3 regions of the Limnohabitans sp. TEGF003 genome follow, and region 3 is predicted to be linked to each of the others. Evidence: predicted binding sites of a transcription regulator. Region 3 holds the regulator's gene; each other region holds the start of a gene.
What was found. Region 3 encodes sigma-54, which starts transcription at its own class of promoters, with help from an activator protein. Its sites were predicted from a motif close to TGGCANGNAANCTGCTTT; they were not measured.
Positions count from the first base shown of each region.

Region 1: a site for sigma-54 is predicted at 3,391-3,408, ahead of ACZ5RT_RS16055 (ammonium transporter). Genes of this name have one in related genera too.
Region 2: a site for sigma-54 is predicted at 4,290-4,307, ahead of ACZ5RT_RS14555 (TorF family putative porin). Genes of this name have one in related genera too.

Region 1 is NZ_AP029225.1:3,375,922-3,381,677, forward strand. Features, by position in the region: gene metW (methionine biosynthesis protein MetW) at 1-551, opposite strand, end outside; gene metX (homoserine O-succinyltransferase MetX) at 548-1,702, opposite strand; gene ACZ5RT_RS16045 (formate/nitrite transporter family protein) at 1,903-2,718, shown strand; gene ACZ5RT_RS16050 (TMEM165/GDT1 family protein) at 2,744-3,310, opposite strand; gene ACZ5RT_RS16055 (ammonium transporter) at 3,479-4,681, shown strand; gene ACZ5RT_RS16060 (RNA recognition motif domain-containing protein) at 4,910-5,449, shown strand; gene lptC (LPS export ABC transporter periplasmic protein LptC) at 5,557-5,756, opposite strand, start outside.
Region 2 is NZ_AP029225.1:3,050,096-3,055,851, reverse strand. Features, by position in the region: gene ACZ5RT_RS14575 (sulfurtransferase) at 1-668, opposite strand, end outside; gene ACZ5RT_RS14570 (MFS transporter) at 815-2,032, opposite strand; gene ACZ5RT_RS14565 (hypothetical protein) at 2,141-2,512, opposite strand; gene ACZ5RT_RS14560 (YifB family Mg chelatase-like AAA ATPase) at 2,614-4,146, opposite strand; gene ACZ5RT_RS14555 (TorF family putative porin) at 4,345-5,094, shown strand; gene glnK (P-II family nitrogen regulator) at 5,123-5,461, shown strand; gene ACZ5RT_RS14545 (ammonium transporter) at 5,485-5,756, shown strand, end outside.
Region 3 is NZ_AP029225.1:2,714,359-2,720,114, forward strand. Features, by position in the region: gene argS (arginine--tRNA ligase) at 1-42, shown strand, start outside; gene ACZ5RT_RS12855 (SPOR domain-containing protein) at 54-704, shown strand; gene ACZ5RT_RS12860 (thiol:disulfide interchange protein DsbA/DsbL) at 732-1,400, shown strand; gene lptA (lipopolysaccharide transport periplasmic protein LptA) at 1,558-2,187, shown strand; gene lptB (LPS export ABC transporter ATP-binding protein) at 2,184-2,942, shown strand; gene ACZ5RT_RS12875 (RNA polymerase factor sigma-54) at 2,980-4,521, shown strand; gene ACZ5RT_RS12880 (THUMP domain-containing class I SAM-dependent RNA methyltransferase) at 4,532-5,756, shown strand, end outside.

The DNA of each region.
Region 1 (5,756 bases), 660 kb from region 3:
GCCATCAGGTTGGGCAACACACGCACTTCCTGTCCCTGTTGCAGACCGAAGGCATCCACCACCTGCAGGTGGTTTTTACGGGCCAGATCGCCAAAGTCGGCAAAGGTGCCCACGCGGATGTTGGGCGTGTCGTACCACTGGTAAGGCAGGCGTTTGGTCACCGGCATGCGGCCTTGCAGCACGCTCAGGCGGTTGAACCAGTGCGCAAAGTTGGGGAAGGCCACGATGCCCACGCGGCCCACACGCACCGTTTCGCGCAACATGGTTTCGGCGTTGCGCAGGTGTTGCAGGGTGTCGATTTGCAGCACCACGTCAAACGATTGGTCGGCAAACAGGCTCAGGCCTTCGTCCAGGTTGAGCTGGATCACGTTCACGCCGCGCTGTACGCAGGCGTGCACATTGGCGTCGTCCAGCTCCACGCCGTAGCCGGTGCAAGCATTGTGTTGTTGCAGGTGGGCCAGCAAAGCGCCATCGCCGCAGCCCAAATCGAGCACGCGGGCGCCGTGCGGTACCAGCCGCGCAATGGCTTGCATGATCAGGGGGTCGCTCATGCTGCACCTCCTTCGTTCAAAGTCTTCGCCATGTTGTCAAAGTAAGAGCGCACCACATTCAGGTAACGCGCATCGTCGAGCAAAAAGGCGTCGTGTCCGTGGGGTGCGTCGATTTCGGCATAGCTCACGTCGCGGCGGTTGTCGAGCAGGGCCTTGACCATCTCGCGGCTGCGGGCGGGCGAGAAGCGCCAGTCGGTGGTAAAGCTGACCAGCAAAAATTTGCAGCGGGCACGGGCAAAAGCCTGCGACAAATCGCCGCCAAAGGCGCGGGCCGGGTCAAAGTAATCGAGCGCCCGGGTGATCAGCAAATAGGTGTTGGCGTCAAAGTACTCGCTGAATTTGTCGCCCTGGTAGCGCAGGTAGCTTTCGATTTGGAACTCCACTTCCTGTGTGGAGTATTTGTAGCCGGTGGCGTTGTGCGTCACCGCCGCACGCAGCTCGCGGCCAAACTTTTCGTTCATCACGTCGTCGCTCAGGTACGTGATGTGGCCGATCATGCGGGCGATGCGCAGACCGCGCTTGGGCACCACGCCGTGTTCGTAAAAGTGCCCGGCATGAAAATCCGGGTCGGTCACGATGGCGCGGCGGGCCACCTCGTTGAATGCGATGTTTTCGGCGTTCAGGTTGGGGGCGCTGGCCACCACCACCGCGTGCTTCATGCGCTCGGGGTATTGCAGCGTCCAGCTCAGCGCCTGCATGCCGCCCAGACTGCCGCCCATCACGGCGGCCAGTTGTTCAATGCCCAAGGCGTCGAGCAAACGGGCCTGGGCGTTGACCCAGTCTTCGACGGTGACCACCGGGAAATCCGCGCCATACACGCGCCCGGTGTCGGGGTTGATGTGCATGGGGCCGGTGGAGCCAAAGCACGAACCCAGGTTGTTCACGCCGATCACAAAAAAGCGGTCGGTGTCCAGGGACTTGCCGGGGCCGATCATGTTGTCCCACCAGCCCACATTGTGGGGTTGGTCGGCGTACACGCCCGCCACATGGTGCGAGGCGTTGAGCGCGTGGCAGATCAGCACCGCGTTGGACTTGTCGGCGTTGAGCGTGCCGTAGGTTTCGTAGCTCAGCGAATAGCCACGGATGGACGCACCGCTTTGCAAAGGCAAAGGGGCTTCAAACAGCATGCTTTGGGATTCGGCGATCAGCATCGAATGTGTTCAGGTGTACAAAAAACAAAACCCGGCTTCGCAGTCAGCTGGGCCGGGCTTCAGTGGGTTGAAACACACGCCATTTAGCTGAATTTCGAAACCAGGGGTTCCGGCGCCCGCAATCGGGTTCAAATCGGCGTATGAAGCAAGTATAAGGGCGAAGATCAAGCCCCCGTCAGAAGCATGCATCAGGAGCACACATGTCAGAACTTTATGGCTCGGACGCCTACAGTCCCGTCGAAATCGCCCGCCGCATCGAGTCGGTGGGCGAAGCCAAGGCCCGCATGGCGGTGCTCCCGCTGGCTTTGCTCGGGGTGCTGGCTGGCGCCTTCATCGGGCTGGGGGCCATGCTGTTTGTGCTGGTCAAGTCCGACCCGACGCTGGGTTTTGCCACCAGTGCCGTGCTGGGCGGACTGGTGTTTGCCATGGGTTTGCTGATGGTGGTGGTGGCCGGGGCCGAGCTGTTCACCGGCAACAACCTGATCGTCATGGCCTGGGCCGATGGCCGGGTCAGCACGGCACAGGTGCTGCGCAACTGGGTCATTGTGTGCCTGGCCAATTTTGTCGGCGCGGCCGGTCTGGCGCTGCTGGTGTTCGCCAGCGGCCACGCCAGCCTGAACGGCGGCGCGATTGGCCAGAAGGTGGTGCAGATCGCTGTGGCCAAGCAGGAGTTGCCCTTTGTCACGGCCTTGCTGCGCGGGGTGCTGTGCAATGTGCTGGTGTGCATGGCCGTGTGGATGGCCATGGCCGGGCGCAGCGTGACCGACAAAGCGGTGGCCGTGGCGCTGCCGGTGATGGCCTTTGTGGCGGCGGGCTTTGAACACAGCATCGCCAACATGTACCTGATGCCGCTGGCCATGCTGTTGCAGCAAAGCGGCCTGACGGGCTACCCCGCCGTCACCTGGGGCGGCATGCTGGGCAATTGGCTGCCGGTGATTCTGGGCAATCTTCTGGGCGGCGCGGTGCTGGTGGCTGGGGTTTACCACGTCATTTACAAGCGCCAGCCTTCGGCTTGAGGCCTGCGCCGGCAGAAACCTGCGCTCAGGCGCCCCAGCCCGATAAAGCAATCACGCCCAACACGGCAAAAATGCCCGCCGAGATCAGGTGCACCAGGCGCAGCGGCACGCGTTTGGTGATGGCGTCGCCCAGCCACACCACCGGGGCGTTGGCCAGCATCATGCCCAGCGTGGTGCCGGCCACCACGGCGAACCAGGCGTTGTATTGGGCGGCCAGCATGACGGTGGCGATCTGCGTCTTGTCGCCCATCTCGGCCAGAAAGAACGCCACCACCGTGGTCACGAACACCCCCATGCGCGGGGCGCTGTCGCCCTCTTCGTCGTCCAGCTTGTCGGGGATCAGCATCCACACCGCCATGGCGATGAAGGACGCGCCCAGCACCCAGCGCAGCACATCGGGGCCCATCATGGTGGTGACCCAGCTGCCCACGGCCCCGGCCAGGCCATGGTTGGCCAGCGTGGCCACCAGAATGCCCAGCACGATGGGCCAAGGTTTGCGAAAACGGGCGGCCAGCACCAGCGACAACAGTTGGGTTTTGTCGCCCATTTCAGCCAGGGCCACGATGCCGGTGGAGACGAGGAATGCTTCCATGTGAATGTGCCGCGCGGAATTCAAAAAAGAAGAATCTTACGTGAGTGACCTGAAGGTGCTGGTTTGATGCGCATCAATTTGGGCCTATTTCTTGCTTTTGTTTGGTGCGCCGAGGGTTTTTGAGCCCTTTATGCACCAAATCAATTCAAAAATCCTCAAGAGACGGTCATGGAAGCACTGAAACAGGGCGCGGATGCGCTATTTATTTTGTTGGGCGGCATCATGGTGCTGGCCATGCACGCCGGTTTTGCCTTTTTGGAGCTGGGCACCGTCCGCAAAAAGAACCAGGTCAATGCGCTGGTGAAGATCCTGGTGGATTTTTCGGTCTCCACGGTGGTTTATTTTGTGGTGGGTTACAGCGTGGCCTACGGCACCACCTTTTTTGTCGGAGCCGAGCAGCTGGCCGCCAAGAACGGTTATGACCTGGTCAAGTTCTTCTTTCTGCTGACCTTCGCTGCCGCCATTCCCGCCATCATTTCGGGCGGGATTGCCGAGCGGGCCAAGTTCTGGCCCCAGCTGATCGCGACCGCCGTGATCGTGGGCTTTGTTTACCCCTTTTTCGAGGGCATCGCCTGGAACCAGCACTTTGGCGTGCAGGCCTGGATCAAGGCGCTGACGGGCGATGAGTTCCATGACTTTGCGGGCTCGGTGGTGGTCCACGCCATGGGCGGCTGGATCGCTTTGCCCGCGGTGGTCTTGCTCGGTGCCCGCTACAACCGCTACCGCAAGGACGGTCAGGTCTCGGCTCACCCGCCGTCGAGCATCCCGTTTCTGGCTTTGGGCTCGTGGATTCTGATCGTTGGCTGGTTCGGCTTCAATGTGATGAGTGCCCAGACCTTGGACAAGATTTCGGGTCTGGTGGCGGTCAACTCCCTGATGGCGATGGTGGGCGGCACTTTGGCGGCTTTGTTGCTGGGCAAGAACGACCCCGGCTTTGTGCACAACGGCCCTTTGGCGGGTTTGGTGGCGGTGTGTGCGGGCTCTGACCTGATGCACCCGTTTGGTGCTTTGGTCACTGGCGCGGTGGCGGGTGCCCTGTTTGTGGTGATGTTCACCCTGACCCAGAACAAATGGAAGATCGACGATGTGCTGGGCGTCTGGCCCTTGCATGGCATTTGCGGTGCCTGGGGCGGGATTGCTGCTGGCATTTTTGGTGCCACCGGTCTGGGTGGATTGGGCGGCGTCAACCTCATGGCGCAATGGATCGGTACTGCGCTGGGCGTGGCTTGGGCTTTGCTGGGCGGGGTGCTGGTCTATGGTGTCCTGAAATGGACGTTGGGCCTGAAACTCAGCCCGGAAGAAGAGTACGACGGTGCTGATTTGAGTGTCCACAAAATCAGCGCCACACCGGACCGTGAAGTGAGTTGGTAAAACAACAGATTGGTGCGGCAGACCACATTCTGCGCGGCTTCGGGGGATTACCCCTTGCGTTTTTTTTTGTTTTATCACTCATAATTGCCGGACTTCACTGTCAGAAGCAGCGAAGTCATGTTTGCGGTGACCAGATCAGTTTCGCTTTCCTTCCGATGTTTTCAGGTTTGTTGAATGCGTTTTCGGAGCTCCATCGCTTTTATCTCTGTGTTTTGAGGAGTCCCTTTCATGGGCAACAAACTTTACGTCGGCAACCTGCCTTACTCGGTTCGCGACGGCGATCTGGAACAAGCCTTCGGTGAATTCGGTGCTGTGACCAGCGCCAAAGTCATGATGGAACGTGACACTGGCCGCTCCAAAGGCTTCGGCTTTGTGGAAATGGGCAGCGATGACGAAGCACAAGCAGCGATCAACGGCATGAACGGTCAGCCCCTGGGCGGCCGCAACGTGGTGGTGAACGAAGCCCGTCCCATGGAAGCCCGTCCTCCCCGCACTGGCGGCGGTGGCTTCGGTGGTGGTGGCGGTTACGGCGGTGGTCGCCGTGAAGGTGGTGGCGGCTACGGCGGCGGTCGCGAAGGCGGCGGCGGTTTTGGTGGCGGCCGTGAAGGCGGTGGCGGCGGCTACGGCGGCGGTCGTCGCGAAGGCGGCGGCGGTTACGGTGGTGGCGAAGGCGGCGGCGGTGGTTTCCGCAGCCCCTACGGTGCCGGCCCACGCGGTGGTGGCGGTCGCCGTGAAGGCGGTGGCGGCGGCTACGGCGGCGGTTATTGATTCACGCACTGGCCTGTCAGCTGACAGGCCCTTGAATCTTCACAGAGCCCTGCATTGCAGGGCTTTGTCGTTTGTGGGGTTCGCCGCCCCTTGGCCTCTGGCGTCCGTTACGGTGTTTTGCGTGGCTTGGGCGCCAAGGTGCCGCGCACCCGCCCTTGCAACACGTGCTCGCCCGTGTTGCTGTTGAAGTCCATGGTGTTGCCCGTGAAGACATCGCGGTCACGGGTGATTTGCACCGGGTCGGCAGACACCACGCGGTCTTCGTCGGGCAGGGCAACCAGGCGCTCTCCCTGCAGTTCAATTTGAG
Region 2 (5,756 bases), 340 kb from region 3:
GTCGAGCTGCCGGGGGCGAACCACTTGTCGTGTTGCAGGTTCACAGCGCCGTCCAGGGTGCCAGCCACTTTGGCAGCGGGGGCTTTGGTTTCGCCGTTGAAGAAGGCGGCAGGGCGGGCGTCGATCAGGGTGGCGTCACCGGCCTTCACGCGCTGGATCAGCTCTTCTTTGGTGGCGATCTGGCTGTGGTCCAGCTTGGGCTGGAAGTTGCTGGCGGCGACTTTGACGGCGTCGGTGTTTTGCGTCAGACCGGCTTCGCTCCAGGCTTTCAGGCCGCCGTTGAGCACGGACAGTTCCTTGAGGCCCAGCACTTTCAGCGTCCAGTACACGCGGGCGGAGGCACCGAAGTCGGTGGCGTCAGCGCCGCTCGACACCACCACTGCGTGGGTGGCGGGCGTCAGGCCCAGGCTTTGCACCAGCGCCGTCAGCTTGGGCAACTCGGGCAGTTCGCCCGGGTTGTGCGCGGGGCCGCGCCAGCTGCCGTAAGGTGCGTTGACCGCGCCGGCGATGTGCCCGGCGGCATAAGACTTGGCGTCGCGGATGTCGATCACGCGCACTTGGGGGTTGTTCAGTTTGGCCTGCAGCTCGGCGGGGCTGAGCAGGGGTTGGGCGGCCGAGGCGGCGGCCGACAGGGCCAGGCCCAGAACCAGGGTGGTGAGGTGTTTCATTTGGACAATCCCTTTAGGGTGGTTGAAAACAATGGTGCGATTGTGGCCAGCCACCAAAGACATGGGAACGATTTTTTAGTTGGTTATATATGCCGTTGTGGATATAAGCAGGGGCGCAGCTTCGGGTGTGGCGGTTTGCACACCCCTCAAGGCTGGGTATTCAGGGCATGTCTTTGCGCCACCCACAAGGCGGCGGTGGCCAACAGGCTGGCCACCAGCAGCCACAGCAGGGCCAACTGGTAACCGCTTGCGGGTGACCACAGCAGGCCCACCGTCAAAGGGGCAGCGGCTCTGGCCACCGCGATCGGCAGACCCAGCAAGCCATTGAGTTGGCCTACGTGGTCGCGGCTCACGTATTGGGCCAGCGCCGTCCCCTTGACGATGGTGATCATGCCGTTGCCCAGGCCGAACAACAGCACAAACAGCAGTGCCCCTGCCGGGTGAAAACCCCCGAGCAACAGCGCCAGCACCCCCATGGGAATGAAGCCAGGGATCCAGCGGTTGGCGGTGTGCACGTCCCAGCGGCGTTCAAAGAGAAACAGCACCACGCGCCCCACCACCTGGATCACGCCAATGGCTGCCGGCACGGCAATCACCCATGTGGGGGACAAACCCGCCTCTTGCAGCAAAGCGATCATGTGGGCGGGCAGGGCAGAGGTGACCGACATCATGAGCACCATGAACAGGGCCAGCAGCCAAAAGGGGGCGTGCCGCAGGTGTTCACGCACCGAGACCGTGGACTGCAGCGTCGTTGGCCTGTTGTTTCCATTTTTTGACGGTGCATGGCAGGAGGAGCGCGGTGCGCCTTGCAGCAGCCAGCCGTGCAAAGGCATGCACACCAAAAATTGCAGCGCCGCCAGCGCCCACAGGGCTTGTCGCCAACCCCACAGGTCCATCCACCAGGAAAACAAAGGGATGAACACGGTGCTGGCCAAGCCGCCGAGAAACGTGAGGGCGATGATGGCGCGGCGAAAGTCCTGCCCATAGCGCCGTGTGACCACTGCAAATGCCGGGGTGTAGAGCGTGGCGGCCATGCCCAGGCCCAGCCAGATCCAGGCGGCATAAAACCCGGCCACCGATGTCACTGCGCTGTGCCCCAGCAAACCCAGCCCCACCCAAACCGACCCCAGCGTCATCACCACACGCTCGTGTCCGGCGTCGATCCAGCGGCCGACCGCATAAGCCATCAAGCCCTCGGCCAGCAACGCCAGGCTGAAGGCCAGCGAAGACTCGGCCCGGCCCATGCCCAGCTCGGCCTCCAGGGGCGTCATGAGCAAGGAAAAGGTGTAGAAAACACTGCCCCAGGTGATGAGCTGGGGCAAAGACAGCCAGAAGCTGAAGGGAATCAGGCGCGGTGGGTGCACGGCAGAAAGTGCTTCAGGCCGCCACGCTGCGGTACAGAGGATGCATGGGTCAGAGCATACCCTTGACAAACACGCGGCCCGTCATGACCGCTGCCAGTGCAGTCTGTCTCAGCGCACGGGGTAAACCAGCTGCCAGCCCTCCGGGCAATAAGCGGTGTTCGGGTAAAACTGCCCCACCGAGCTGCAAAAGTAGCTGGCACTCGCGGGCGGAGGCGGTGGCACGTAGGTGACCGGGGGTGTCACATAAGTCACCTGGGGCGGCGGTGCGGTGCTTGGTTGACTGGCCGCTGCGCTGATGGCGGCGCCGGCAATGCCCAACACGATCAGTGGCCCCAACCAGTCGGATGAACGTTGGTGGTAGCCGGAAGAGGCGCGTGGGTGGTGCCCATGGCCATGACCGTGGGGGCCCCCAGCCAAGGCCTGTGTGCTCACGGCCCCCAGGGACAGCGCCATCACCAAAGTACCCAAAGTCTTTTTCATCGTTTGCCTCTCCAGGAGTGTGTCCAACCTTAACGCGCCCGTCAGGCCGGTGCCGACAAAGCCCCTGTGGAGGTGTTTTCAGTTGTAACCGGCGCTGCGCGTCAGGATTCCTTGAGCACCCGCCGGTACTGCACCGCTTCGGCCACGTGTGCGGCGGCAATGGTGTCGCTGCCGGCCAGATCAGCGATGGTGCGGGCGACTTTCAGGCTGCGGTGGGTGCTGCGTCCGCTCCAGCCGAGCTTGGCGGCAGCCTTTTGCAGCAAGCTGGTGGCGCTGTCGTCCAGACGTGAATGGGTGTCGATGGCCTGGCCTTGCAACGCCGCGTTGGCGCAGCCTTGCCGGGCCAGCGCCCGTTCACGGGCGGCCAGGCTGCGGGCCGCAATGGCCTTGGTGCTTTCGCCGGGCGGGGCGTTCAGCAGGTCTTGTGCACTCAGGCTGGGCACTTCGATGTGCAAATCGATCCGGTCGAGCAGTGGCCCGCTGAGCTTGCCCTGGTAGCGGCTGACCTGGTCGGGCGAGCAGCGGCAGGCCCGCGTGCTGCTGCCCAGGTAGCCGCAGGGGCAGGGGTTCATGGCGGCGACCAGCTGAAAACGCGCTGGAAACTCGGCCCGCCGCGCTGCCCGGGCGATGGTGATCGTGCCGCTCTCCAGCGGTTCGCGCAGGGCTTCCAAAGCGGCTCTTGGAAACTCCGGGAGTTCGTCCAGGAACAGCACCCCATGGTGCGCCAGTGAAATTTCTCCAGGTCGGGGCGGCGAGCCCCCACCGACCAAAGCCACGGCACTGGCCGAATGGTGCGGCTGGCCGGTGGGGCGTTGCGCCCAGCGGGCCAAATCGAAGCGCCCGGCCAGGCTGGCCACCGCCGCCGACTCCAGCGCGTCTTCGATCGACATGGGCGGCAGCAAACCCGCAAAGCGCTGGGCCAGCATGGATTTGCCCGAGCCCGGTGGGCCGACCATGAGCAGCGAGTGGCCTCCTGCGGCGGCGATTTCCAGCACCCGTTTCACGCCGGCTTGGCCTTTCACATCGGCCAGGTCGGCGTAGCGTGGTGGTGCATGGGGCACAGAGGTCGCCATGCGCACCCAGCCCTCGCCCGGCTCCGGCGGGGGCTCGTTGGAGGGTGGCAGGAACTGTTGCACCACGTCGAGCAAATGCCGGGCCCGGAAGACTTCGGCGTCTGGTGCGAGGGCGGCCTCTTCGGCGCTGCCTGGGGGCAACACCAGCCGGGTGCGCACGTGTTGCTGGCGCAGCACCAGGCTCATGGCCAGGGCGCCACGCACCGGGCGCAGTTCGCCCGACAGCGACAACTCGCCCGCGAATTCGTAGCCTTCCAGCTTGCTGGCGTCGATCTGCCCGCTGGCGGCCAATATGCCCAGCGCAATCGGCAAGTCCAGCCGCCCGGAGTCTTTGGGCAAGTCCGCCGGGGCCAGGTTGACGGTGATGCGTTTGTTGTGCGGAAAGTCCAGCCCGCTGTTTTGCAAGGCTGAACGCACCCTTTCGCGGGCTTCCTTGACCTCGACATCGGCCAAGCCCACCAAGGTGAAGCTGGGCAGACCATTGGCCAGATGCACCTCGACGGTGACGGCGGGCGCTTGCAGGCCGACCAATGCGCGGCTGTGCACCAAACTGAGACTCATATCCTCTCCCTGCCCCATGCTGGTGCATGGTGTGTGTCCGTGCACGCAGATCATGCGCACGGATCTTGTTGGAATGCCATTCAAGCACGCACAGAGCGGGCATGCACTGGTAAATGCCCTTGGTGATGGGGTCTGAAGTGAGTTGGCACGCTATCTGCATGAGGTGCTTGTCCTTTCTTCACTTTTTTGGAGTTCACCATGAAAAAAATCCTCGTTCCTTCCCTGATGGCTCTGGCTTTGGGTTCTGTGAGCGGTTTGGCACAAGCCCAGACGGCGACTCCCGAGAGCAGCCTGTCCTTCAATGTGGGCGTGACCAGCGACTACCGTTACCGTGGCATTTCCCAGTCCCGTCTGCAGCCCGCTTTGCAAGGTGGTGTGGATTACGCCGACAAGAGTGGTTTTTATGTGGGCGCTTGGGGTTCCACGATCAAGTTCATCAAAGACTCTGGCGCTTCCAAAGGCAATGTCGAACTTGACTTGTATGGTGGCTACAAAGGTACTGTGGGGGCTGTTGCGTACGACGTTGGTTTCTTGCGCTATGAATACGTGGGCAACAAGCTTGGTGAAGTTCCGCTTTACGCAAATGCCAACACCAGCGAGGTTTACGGTGCGGCAACGTTTGGCGTTGTGACTGCTAAGTACTCTCATTCGTTGACCAACGTGTTTGGTACCCCTAACAGCAAAAACAGCTATTACCTTGACTTGAGCGCTGCTTTTGATCTGGGCAATGGTTTTACTTTGGTGCCGCATGTGGGTCATCAAATGGTCAAAAACAATGACGCCGGGACATACACCGATTACGCCCTGACACTCTCCAAAGATTTGGGTAATGGCTTGACAGCCAGCGCTGCTTTGGTGGGCACTGACGCAGACAAGGTGTTCTACACACTCAAAGATAAATTCAACGGCAAGTCTGGAGTGACAGTCGGCCTGAAGTACGCCTTCTAAGCCCCACAAAAACACACAAGGAGCCAACATGAAACTGGTGACCGCCATCATCAAACCCTTCAAGCTGGACGAGGTGCGTGAAGCACTTTCGGGCATCGGAGTGCAGGGCATCACCGTGACCGAAGTCAAAGGCTTCGGTCGTCAAAAAGGCCACACCGAGCTGTACCGCGGCGCGGAATACGTGGTCGACTTTTTGCCCAAAGTGAAGATCGAAGCCGCTGTCTCGGACGAACTGGTCGAGCGTGTGATCGAAGCCATCGAGTCCGGTGCCCGCACCGGCAAGATCGGCGACGGCAAGATCTTCGTGTACGACCTCGAGCAAGTGGTTCGCATCCGCACCGGTGAAACCGGCGCAGAAGCCCTTTGATGGACAAGAAAGAGAGTCGATAAATGAAAAAACTACTCGCTACCCTGGCCTTGGGCCTGAGTCTGGGTCTTGGTGTGTTCGGCACGGCGTCTGTCGCCACCGCACAAACCACTGCCCCTGCTGCCGTGACGGCACCAGCGGCTGAAGCCAAACCGGACGCAGCACCCGCCCCTGCAGCACCTGCTGCTGCGGCCCCCGCTGCAGCCGAAACCGCACCCGCACCCGTGCCCAACAAGGGCGACATCGCCTGGATGATGGTGTCCACCATCCTCGTGATCCTGATGGTCATTCCGGG
Region 3 (5,756 bases):
GGCCTGAAAGTGCTGGGCGTGTCGGCCCCGCAAAAAATGTGATGGGACGGATCATGCAACTCCACAGCCAACGCGGCGGTACTTTTCTGGGCTTCATCATCGGCCTGGTGCTGGGTCTGGCCGTGGCTTTGGCCGTGGCCATTTATGTGACCAAGGTGCCCACGCCGTTTTCCAACAAAAACCAGACCCGCAGCACCGACCAGGACGTGCAGGAAACCGAAAAGAACAAGGACTGGAACCCGAACAGCGTGTTCCAGCCCAAGCCACCCGCCGAAGCCCCTGCCGCGCCCAGTGCACCTGCGGCTGACGCGGCCACCGACAAATCCGCTTCGGGCACCGCGGGCAAAAGCGCCGCAGAAGCACCCAAATCCGAACCACGCCCAGCTGTCACCGCCGATCCGCTGGGCGATTTGGCCAAGTCCAAATCCGGTTTGAGCACCCCTGCCACGCCCGCCAATGCGGCCGACCCCTTTGACTACGTGATCCAGGTGGGGGCCTACCGAACCAGCAGCGATGCCGACGCCCAAAAAGCCAAGCTGGCCTTAATGGGTCTGGACGCCAAGGTTTCTGAGCGGGATCAAGCCGGACGCACGGTGTATCGCGTACGCTTGGGGCCCTTTGCAGACAAAGCCGCCGCCGAACGCATCCGCGCCCGCCTGGAAGGCAGCGGCATTGAAAACACCCTGGTCCGGGTTCAGCGCTGAACCCGCCCCCTTATTTGGAGCATGTCCATGAAACGCCGTCTCTTCTCTTCCGCCTTGCTGAGCGCCAGCGCCTGGCTGAGCGCACCTGTGGCCTGGGCTCAGGCCGCCCTGTTCAAATCCGGCAAGGACTTTCTGACGCTGGACCGTGCCGTCGCCACCGAAGCCGGCGCGGGCAAGATCGAGGTCATCGAGTTCTTCTGGTACAGCTGCCCGCACTGCAACGCCTTTGAGCCCGGCTTTGCCCAATGGGTGAAAAACGCCCCGAAAGACGTGGTGGTGCGCCGCATCCCCGTGTCCTTCCGTGATGACTTTGCCCCTCAGCAGCGCCTGTTTTTCACGATCGAGGCCATGAACCTGATGGAAACGCTCCACCCCAAGGTGTTTGCCGCGATCCATGTGGAGAAGTTGATGCTCAACACCGACGCCAGCGTGCTGGCCTGGGCCGAGAAGCAAGGCGTGGACAAAGCCAAGTTCAACGACATCTACAAATCCTTTGGTGTGGCCACCAAACTCAAGCGGGCGGTGCAGCTGCAAAACGAATACAAGGTCGAAGGCGTGCCTTCTTTGGGCGTGGCAGGCCGTTACTACATCGATGGCACCCTGGCGGGCAGCATGGACCGCGCCCTGAAAGTCGCGGAATCCCTGATTGCCCAGTCGCGCACCAGCCCGGCCAGCGCCCCGACCGCGAAAAAATAAAACCCTGCGTGCAGCCCCGAGGGGGGTGGCCCAACGCAGAGCCCGCCCGGCCCAGGCCAGTGCGGGTTTTTTTACGCCACAGGCATGCCTGCGCCGCCGATACAGCCTGGCTTGCGCCTACAATCAAAATTCGTCACCAGCAAGATTCATGCCCTCAATGAAAATTCTCCGCACCATCGGCCTCCTTGCCTCAGGGCTGGGTTTGTTCGGCATGCCCGCCTGGGCCGAAAAGGCCGACCGCGACAAACCCATGCTGATCGAGGCGGATGCCATGCGCCACGACGAGAACAAATTGCTCACCATCTTCACAGGCCAGGTGGTGGCCTTCAAAGGCACGATGGTGCTGCGTGGCGCCCGCATGGAGGTGCAGCAAGACAAGGAAGGCCAGCAAATCGCCCACGTTTGGGCCGCCCCGAATGAGCGGGTGTTTTTTCGCCAAAAGCGCGAAGGCGTGGACGAATTCACCGAGGGTGAAGGCGAAATGGCCATCTACGACAGCAAGGCCGACGTGGTCACCTTGATCCAGCGGGCCGAAGTGCGCATCTTGCGTGGCACGGTGTTGGCCGATCAGATCAACGGCCAGAAAATCGTGTTCAACAACACCACCGAAGTGATGACGGTGGACCGCCCCGCTGCAGGCACCAAAGCCACCGACCCGCGCGACCAACGCGTGCGTGCGGTGCTGACCCCCCGGAAAACCAATCCGGCCACCACGCCACCTGCGCCCAGCCCGGCCATTCCGGCCCTGCGGGTCAGCCCCGGCACGGCTGAAAGCAGCAAGCCATGAGCGAAGCTGTGCTCACCAGCCGACTGGAAGCCCACCACCTGCAAAAAGCCTATGGCAGCCGCAAGGTGGTGCATGACGTGTCGGTGCAAGTGGACAAAGGCGAAGTCGTCGGTCTGCTGGGCCCCAACGGCGCGGGCAAAACCACCTCGTTTTACATGATCGTGGGCCTGGTGCGGGCCGATGGTGGGCAGATCCTGATCGACGGCGAAGACGTCACCCGCATGCCCATCCACAAGCGCTCGCGCATGGGCTTGTCGTATTTGCCGCAAGAGGCGTCCATCTTCCGCAAGTTGACGGTGGCCGAGAATGTGCGCGCCATTTTGGAGCTGCAAACCGATGCACAAGGTCGGGGCTTGTCGTCTACCGACATCGAAAAACGCCTGACCGAATTGCTGAACGATTTGCGGGTGGACCACCTGCGCGACTCGCCTGCGGTGGCGCTGTCCGGTGGTGAGCGCCGCCGCGTGGAGATTGCCCGCGCCTTGGCCACCGACCCGCGCTTCATTTTGCTGGACGAGCCTTTTGCCGGCATCGACCCGATCGCGGTGATCGAGATCCAGCGCATCATTGCCTTCCTCAAGCAGCGGGGTATCGGTGTGCTGATCACCGACCATAACGTGCGCGAGACGCTGGGCATTTGCGACCACGCCTACATCATCAGCGAAGGCCGTGTGCTGGCCGAAGGCACGCCCGACGAGATCGTGACCAACGCCGATGTGCGCCGGGTGTACCTGGGCGAACACTTCAGGATGTGATGCACACCCAGCCCGTTCTCGATTTGAAAGCGCAGCCATGAAGCCCGGCCTGTCGCTTCGCATGTCCCAGCACCTGGCGCTCACGCCCCAGTTGCAACAATCGATTCGCCTGCTGCAGCTGTCCACCCTGGAGCTGTCACAAGAGGTCGATCAGATGCTGGACGACAACCCCTTTCTGGAACGCGCCGAAGAAGAAGCAACTGCCGAGGCCTTTGGCCTGGACCAGGCCGACACCCATGTCAGTTTGGGCGACCGGGTCAGCGAAAGCGCCAGCACAACGAGCAGCAGCGACGACAGCGCCAGCGAAACCCGCGACGAAGCCGTGACCGATGTGGCCGAAAGCTGGGACGGCGACGGCAGCGTGGACATGCGACCCGACGACAGCGAATGGGGTGGCGACGCCGCACCGCGCCAAAACAACGGCGAAGAAACCGCCGACGCCATCGACCTGGCCCGCAGCAGCGGCTCGCTGACCGACTTTTTGCACCGTCAGGCGCTGTCGCTGCGCCTGTCCGAAGTGGACCGTGCCGCGCTGCGCTTTCTGATCGAATCGCTCAGCGACGACGGCTACCTGACCGACACCCTGCCCGAACTAGCGGCCAGCTTGGCAGGCACAGACGACTACGAACAGATCGACGAACTGGTGCACCGTTTCACCGTGGCGCTGGGTTTGCTGCAGTCGCTCGAACCCGTGGGCGTGGGCGCACGCGACCTGGCCGAGTGCCTGCGCATCCAGATCAAGGCCTGGCTGCAAGACGACCCAAACGACGAAGTGGCACAAGCGGCGCTGGCCATCTGCGCCCAACCTCTGGAAATGCTGGCCAAGCGCGACTTCAAACGGCTGGCGGTGGCCTGTGGCCTGAGCGAAGCCGTGGTCAAAGCCGCCATCGCCTTCATCGCCCGGCTTGAACCCAAACCCGGCCGCCCCTTTGTGCAGGCCGAGCAAAACATCATCATCCCCGACGTGCTGGTGGTGAACACCAGCAAGACGGCCACGCCCAAATTCCGCATCCAGCTCAACCCCGACGTGATGCCCAAGCTGCGCGTGCACGACATCTATGCCAACGCCCTGCGCGGCGGCAAAGGCGACAACCATGCAGGCCTGCAGCAGCGCCTGCAAGAAGCGCGCTGGTTCATCAAGAACATCCAGCAGCGCTTTGACACCATCTTGCGCGTGTCCACCGCCATCGTGGAGCGGCAGAAAAACTTCCTCACACACGGCGAGCTGGCCATGCGCCCGCTGGTGCTGCGCGAGATCGCCGACGAGCTGGGCATGCACGAGTCCACCATCAGCCGCGTGACCACGGCCAAATACATGGCCACGCCGCAAGGCACGTTTGAGCTGAAGTATTTCTTCGGCTCGGGCCTGGGCACCGACAGCGGCAGCGCTGCATCGAGCACCGCCGTGCGGGCGCTCATCAAGCAGTTTGTCGCCGCCGAAAAACCCACCAAACCGCTGTCGGACAACCAGATTTCCGAGATGCTGAAAGAGCAAGGCATCGACTGCGCCCGCCGCACGGTGGCCAAGTACCGCGAAGCCCTGAAGATCGCGCCCGCCAACCTGCGCAAAACCCTTTGAGAGTATTTGAGTGAATTCATTGAACCTGTTCATGCCTTGCGCCGCGGGCGTTGAGGGCTTTTTGGCCGACGAGGTGCACGCCATCACGGGTCTGACGGGCCACGACCTGCTCACGGGCCGTGGCGGCGTGATGGCCCGCGCCTCGTGGCGCGACGCCATGCGCATCAACCTGCACAGCCGCCTGACCCAGCGCGTGCTGGTACAGCTGTCGGTCACCGACTACCGCAACGAAAACGACCTGTACAACGCCGCCAGCGAAGTGGCCTGGGAAATCTGGTTCACGCCCAAACAGACCTTCAAGATCGACATCACCGCGCAGCACAGCCCGCTCAACAGCCTGAACTTTGCCGCGCTCAAAATCAAGGACGCAGTAGCCGACCGTTTTCGCGCCAAACGCGGCGAGCGCCCCAGCGTGGACACCAGCTGGCCCGACGTGCGCATCTACGCACACCTGACACCCGAAACGGCCACGCTCTACATCGACACCTCGGGCGAGCCACTGTTCAAGCGCGGCTGGCGCACCGACAAGGGCGACGCGCCTTTGAAGGAAACCCTGGCCGCCGCCATGATCGCGGCCAGTGGCTGGGACGCCACCGTGCCCCTGTACGACCCCTGCTGCGGCAGCGGCACCATCCCGATCGAAGCGGCGCAAATCGCCTGCGGCATCGCGCCTGGTTTGCAGCGCCGCTTTGGCTTCGAGAAATTGCTGCCCTTCCAGAACCACGTCTGGCAAGGCCTGATCGAAGAAGCCCGCGACCACGAACACGAACCCACAGCGCCGGTTTTTGGCAGCGATGTGGCCTTCCGCATGGTTGACTTTGCCGAGCGCAACGCAGAACGCGCAGGCGTGTCAGGTGTGATCGAGTTCCGGGGCGGGGATGCGCTGCAACGCATGCCGCCCAGCGAGACGCCCGGCGTCATGCTGCTCAACCCGCCTTATGGCGAGCGCATTGCCGCAGCGGGTGTGGCCGGGCGCGGGCGCGACAGCTTCCAGCCGGGCGCACTGGCCGATGCGCGTTCAAGCACCCGTGCTGCCGCCCCCAGCCACCACCGCGAAACCGCCCAGACCGACGACGGCGGCGACTTCTTTGCCCAACTGGCCAGCCACTGGAAGAAAAACTACAGCGGCTGGAGCGCCTGGATGCTCACGCCCGACCTGAAGCTGCCCAGCAAAATGCGCCTCAAAGAATCGCGCCGCGTGCCCATGTGGAACGGCCCCATCGAATGCCGCCTGT